One region of the Kluyvera huaxiensis genome, then DNA from elsewhere that is predicted to be linked to it. Evidence: predicted binding sites of a transcription regulator. Region 1 holds the regulator's gene; the other holds the start of a gene.

The links. The regulator CRP, encoded in region 1, controls carbon source genes, mostly activating them, when cyclic AMP is high. The targets are predictions, from matches to a motif close to ATGTGANNNNNNTCACAT.
Region 2: ABOC97_RS10945 (acetyl-CoA C-acetyltransferase) is a predicted target of CRP. The motif match lies at 1,234-1,251, and genes of this name have one in related genera.

The regions. Positions count from the first base shown of each region.
Region 1 is NZ_JBEFLV010000023.1:49,114-52,245, reverse strand. Features, by position in the region: gene ABOC97_RS19985 (phosphoribulokinase) at 1-502, shown strand, start outside; gene ABOC97_RS19980 (OsmC family protein) at 514-918, opposite strand; gene crp (cAMP-activated global transcriptional regulator CRP) at 1,222-1,854, shown strand; gene ABOC97_RS19970 (YccS/YhfK family putative transporter) at 1,909-3,132, shown strand, end outside.
Region 2 is NZ_JBEFLV010000008.1:201,327-204,458, forward strand. Features, by position in the region: gene ABOC97_RS10945 (acetyl-CoA C-acetyltransferase) at 1-1,161, opposite strand, end outside; gene ABOC97_RS10950 (LysR family transcriptional regulator) at 1,273-2,142, opposite strand; gene ABOC97_RS10955 (multidrug/biocide efflux PACE transporter) at 2,237-2,692, shown strand; gene ABOC97_RS10960 (amino acid permease) at 2,810-3,132, shown strand, end outside.

The DNA.
Region 1 (3,132 bases):
GGAACCGACCGATGTGCTGTTTTATGAAGGGCTGCACGGCGGCGTCGTCACGCCGCAGCACGACGTCGCGCGCCATGTCGATCTGCTGGTGGGCGTAGTGCCTATCGTTAACCTAGAGTGGATCCAGAAAATGATCCGTGACACCAGCGAGCGCGGCCATTCCCGCGAGGCGGTGATGGACTCCGTCGTGCGCTCAATGGAAGATTACATCAACTTCATTACGCCGCAGTTTTCTCGCACCCATATCAACTTCCAGCGCGTACCCACGGTAGACACCTCAAACCCGTTCGCCGCGAAAAGTATTCCGTCGCTTGATGAGAGTTTTGTGGTGATTCATTTCCGCAATCTGGAAGGGATCGATTACCCATGGCTATTAGCCATGCTGCAGGGGTCATTCATCTCACATATGAACACGCTGGTGGTGCCCGGCGGGAAGATGGTGCTGGCGATGGAACTCATCATGACGCCGCTGGTGCAGCGTCTGATGGAAGGTCGAAATTAACGTCGAGGGGATTACCCCTCGATAACTTCGTAAGAGTGGGTGATATTGACCGCTTTCTCCAGCATCAGCGCCACGGAGCAGTACTTCTCGGCAGAGAGATCGACCGCACGCGATACCGCCGCGTCTTTGAGCTCTTTGCCAGTCACGATGAAGTGCAGATTGATATGGGTAAACAGGCGCGGAGCCTCTTCACGGCGTTCGGAAGTCAGCTTCACTTCACAGTCGGTCACGTTGTAGCGACCTTTTTGCAAAATAGAAACCACGTCAATGGCGCTACAGCCACCCGCGGCCATCAGCACCACTTCCATAGGGCTTGGCGCTTTATCACCAGAATTGCCGTCCATCAGAATTTGGTGTCCTGAAGCAGACTCACCGAGGAAGGTTAACCCCTCAACCCATTTCACACGTGCTTGCATAATTTTTAACTCCCAGGTTGCAATTTTCTTCTCAGATTACGCGCACATAACAATTCTCGCAACGGAAGGCGATCCCCGTCATGCTGAAGCGAGACACCAGGAGACACGCGGCTAAAGCTATGCTAAAACAGTCGGGATGCTACGGTAATACATAAACGTACTGCATGTATGCAGAGGACATCACATTACAGGCTGCGGCGCTATTCGACAGCCGACTTCCCAGGTAACGGGAAGGATACTATTGCAACCAGTGGCTGCAAGGTTTTGCCGCTGGGAAGAGCTTATAACAGAGGATAACCGCGCATGGTGCTTGGCAAACCGCAAACAGACCCGACTCTCGAATGGTTCTTGTCTCATTGCCATATTCATAAGTACCCATCGAAGAGCACGCTGATTCACCAGGGTGAAAAGGCAGAGACGCTGTATTACATCGTAAAAGGCTCAGTGGCTGTACTCATCAAGGATGAAGAAGGCAAAGAGATGATCCTCTCTTACCTCAACCAGGGCGATTTCATCGGTGAGTTAGGCCTGTTTGAAGAAGGCCAGGAACGCAGCGCATGGGTAAGAGCAAAAACCGCTTGTGAAGTTGCTGAAATCTCTTATAAAAAATTCCGTCAGCTGATTCAGGTTAACCCAGACATCCTGATGCGCCTGTCTTCGCAAATGGCACGTCGTCTGCAGATTACTTCTGAAAAAGTGGGTAACCTGGCATTCCTGGATGTGACCGGGCGTATCGCTCAGACTCTGCTGAATCTGGCCAAACAGCCTGACGCCATGACCCACCCAGACGGTATGCAGATCAAGATTACCCGTCAGGAAATCGGTCAGATCGTCGGTTGTTCCCGCGAAACCGTGGGCCGTATTCTGAAAATGCTGGAAGATCAAAACCTGATCTCCGCACACGGCAAGACCATTGTCGTTTACGGTACCCGCTGATCCCGCTAAAACGGCATATTGTCTAAACAATATGCCGTTTTTACTTATCCCCTTATGTGGCGCAGGCTGATTTACCATCCGGAAGTCAACTATGCACTGCGGCAAACGCTGGTGTTATGTTTGCCGGTTGCCATCGGCCTGATTCTCGGCCACCTTCAGCAAGGCCTCCTGTTTTCACTGGTTCCCGCCTGCTGCAATATCGCCGGTCTTGATACACCGCATAAACGTTTTTTTAAACGTCTGACTATCGGTGGCTGCCTGTTTGCCGGATGCAGTCTTGCCGTACAGTTGCTGTTGGAGCATGAAATCCCGCTGCCGTTAATACTGACCGGGCTTGCGCTGATTCTCGGCGTGACGGCGGAGATCAGCGCGCTGCACGGGCGTCTGCTGCCGGCATCGCTTATTGCCTCTATTTTCACCCTCAGCCTCGCCGGCAATATGCCTATCTGGCAGCCGTTGCTGCTCTACGCTCTGGGTACACTGTGGTTCGGTTTATTCAACTGGTGGTGGTTCTGGATGTGGCGGGAACAGCCGCTGCGCGAATCGCTAAGTCTGCTCTATCGTCAACTTGCCGACTATTGTGAAGCAAAGTACAGCCTGTTGACCCAGCATACCGATCCCAGCACCGCGCTGCCCCCGCTGTTAAACCGTCAGCAGAAGGTGGTGGATTTAATCTCCCAGTGCTACCAGCAGCTGCATATGCTGGCGGCCAATCAGCACAACGATTACAAGCGTCTGCTGCGGGCGTTTCAGGTTGGGCTGGATTTACAAGAGCACATTTCCGTTAGCCTGCATCAACCGGAAGAGGTGCAAAAACTGGTTGAACGTAGCCACGCCGAAGCCGTGATCCGCTGGAACGCCCAGACCGTCGCCGCCCGCCTGCGCGTACTGGCAGACGATATTCTCTACCATCGCTACCCCAGCCGCTTCACGATGGAAAAGCAGATTGGCGCGCTGGAAAAAATTGCCCACCAGCACCCGGATAACCCCGTTGGCCAATTCTGCGCCTGGCACTTTAGCCGCATCGCCAAAGTGCTGCGCGCGCAGCGCCCGCTGTATCCACGCAATCTGATGGCTGACAAAGAGCGCCGACTGCCATTTTTCCCGGCGCTGAAAAGCTATCTGTCGCTGAAATCCCCGGCGCTGCGTAACGCCGCGCGGCTAAGCGTGATGCTGAGTATTGCCAGCCTGATGGGCACAGCCCTGCATTTACCCAAGCCGTACTGGATCCTGATGACGGTACTGCTGGTGACGCAAAACGGCTATGGGGCAACTCGG
Region 2 (3,132 bases), on a different contig from region 1:
CGCCACGCCCTGCCCGCCGCCGATGCACAGCGTCGCAAGCCCTTTACGGGCATCTCGCTTCACCATCTCGTGCACCAGTGAAACCAGAATACGGCAGCCGGAAGCGCCAATAGGATGCCCCAATGCGATCGCCCCGCCGTTCACATTCACCTTCTGCTCATTCCATTCCAGCATTCTGCCAACTGAAATGGCCTGCGCCGCAAAGGCTTCATTCGCTTCAATCAGGTCGACATCGCTTAGCTGCCAACCCGCGCGTTCGAGGCAGCGGCGAGTGGCATAGACGGGAGCGATGCCCATTAACGCGGGATCAACCCCGACGCTGGCAAACGCCCGGATGCGGGCAAGGATCGGCAACCCGAGCTCCAGCGCTTTGCTTTCGCTCATCATCAACACCGCCGCCGCGCCATCATTAATAGAAGAGGCGTTACCGGCAGTGACCGAGCCCGCACTCTCAAAAGAAGGCACCAGTCGCGCCAACGCCTCTGCGCTGGCATCGGTTTGCGGCTGTTCATCGGTATCCACTACCTGCGCCACGCCGCCCGGCAATGAATTGGTGACCGGAACGATCTCATCGCGAAAGCGCCCTGAATCAATTGCCTTGCGGGCTTTATGCTGCGAACTCAGCGCCCAGGCATCCTGCTGTTCGCGGCTGATACCATATTCGCGCGCCAGGTTTTCCGCCGTCACGCCCATATGGTAGTCATTAAACGCATCCCACAGACCATCGTGGACCAGGCTATCAATCAGTTGGCTGTTACCGAGCTGTGCGCCGGTACGACTGTCGGTTAATACGTGCGGTGCGCGGCTCATATTTTCCTGCCCACCGGCGATAACCACATCCGCTTCGCCACACTGAATAGCCTGGGTGGCCAGATGAAGCGCTTTCAAACCGGAACCGCAGACGTCGTTAATGGTAATGGCCGAAACGGTATTTGGCAGACCGCCTTTGATAGCCGACTGGCGCGCCGGGTTTTGCCCCGTTCCCGCCGTCAGTACCTGACCAATAATCACCTCATCGATAACCGCAGCGGAAATACCGCTGCGCTCTACCAATGCATGGATCACAAGGCTACCCAGTTCCACGGCGGAATGGCGGGCTAACGCCCCCTGAAAACAGCCAATGGGCGTCCGGACAGCACCTACGATAACGACGTCTTTCATCTCGACCTCAGCGCAAAATAGTCCGCGTATAGTAGATGAGTGTTATCAAATTTTTTCGCGATTGTTTAAAAAAAGTGAGTTTTATCACAAAGGAAATTCATATCCCGCGCGTCAGGCCGAAACCTGCTGCAGGTACTGCCGCAGCCAGTTTCCCGATGCCCCAAGCGGCGCGGCTTTGTGCCACAGGAGATCGGTCGATACCGATATTGGCCAGCCCGCAATATTGAGCATCGTCAGTTCCGCCGAACGCGAAAATTCATCCACCAGCGCGCAGGGCAGCGCACACCATCCCAGCCCCTGCGCCGCCATGCTTAGCAACATCAGATAGTTGGGAGCAGACCAAACCGGCCCGCGCGAAGGCGTCGTGCGATTTTCCAGATAGGTATTGAGGCGTAGCTCGCGCCAGGTGCGTAGCTGTTCCAGTGTCAGTCCCTGTTCGCGGGTCAGCGGGTGGCCTGGCGAGGTGTAGATGGCCATCCGCGTCTGCATCGGCAAACGGATGTGGCCGATATCGGTGGGATAGTCATCGCGTGCCTCGATTAGCCCCACCTGCGCGCGCCCTTTTTGCAGCAGATCGACAACATCGTCGTCTTCCCCTACCAGGCACTCAAATTCAGTGTGCGGAAAACGCTGGTCAAACTGCGCCAGCAGCCCTTCCAGCACGTCCGGATGCAGCGTGTCGGAAAGCACAAAGGTCAGCCGCGCTTCAGTTTCACCGCTTAACGACACCGCCAGTTCATCCAGCCGCTCGCTGGCAGCCAGAATCGCCTGCACATAGCTCAACACTCGCTGCCCCTCGGCGGTCAGCACCGGCTGGCGCGCCGAGCGGTCAAACAGCGTGACGCCAATATCCGCCTCCAGGTGGGCGATAGCCGTACTGATCGTTGACTGGCTTTTGCGTAAACGGCGGGCCGCGGCAGAGAACGATCCGCAGGCAACCGTTTCGACAAAGGCGGTAAGAGCTTCGGGAGAATAGCGCATGAAGTATCTACTTTATCGATGGGTTCTATCTTTTACTTATCATATTTACCCATAAAATACCCACAACAACGTTCAATAATTGAAAGGTCATCAGATGCAACAGGATTCATTACATCGCAGAAAGCTCCCGGAGCGTATCTTCCATGCCGTTTGCTTTGAGGGGATCGCCACCGCGATCCTCGCGCCAACCGCCGCCTGGCTCATGCAGCGTTCAGTACTGGAAATGGGCGGCCTAACGGTGATTCTGGCCACCACCGCCATGGTGTGGAATATCATCTACAACGCCGTCTTCGACCGACTGTGGCCGGTAACACGCGTGAAGCGCACCGCCAAAGTCCGCGCTCTGCATGCCCTGGGGTTTGAGTGTGGATTTATCGTCATCGGCGTTAGCATTGTGTCGTTCGTACTCGGCGTGACGCTGCTGCAGGCGCTGACCCTGGAGATCGGCTTCTTCTTGTTCTTCCTGCCCTACACCATGCTCTACAACTGGGTCTACGACAGCCTGCGTGAGCGGGTGGTTAAGCGCCGTTTAGAGAATCGCTGCGCATAAAATCCCTCTGCTTTTCAGACCGATAGCTATCGGTCTGAAAATGTTCAGCCACACGAAAAGCTAATTATGGTAAATTATCCGCCATTTTTTTGGTTTTATGGTTGATATATTCAAATAATGTCTAAAATTTGGTCTAAAGAAGAGACCCTCTGGAGCTTTGCCCTGTATGGCACTGCCGTCGGAGCAGGGACGCTGTTCCTGCCCATCCAGTTGGGTACAGCCGGCGCGGTGGTCTTGTTTATCACCGCCCTCGTCGCCTGGCCCCTGACGTACTGGCCACACCGCGCGTTATGTCAGTTCATCTTATCCGCTAACACACCGGCCAGCGTTGGCATCACCGGAGCCGTGACGCATTACTACGGCAAAAAAATTGGCAGCCTGATTACCGCACTCTACTTCATCGCGTTCTTCGTTGTGGTGCTGATCTACGCGGTGGCGAT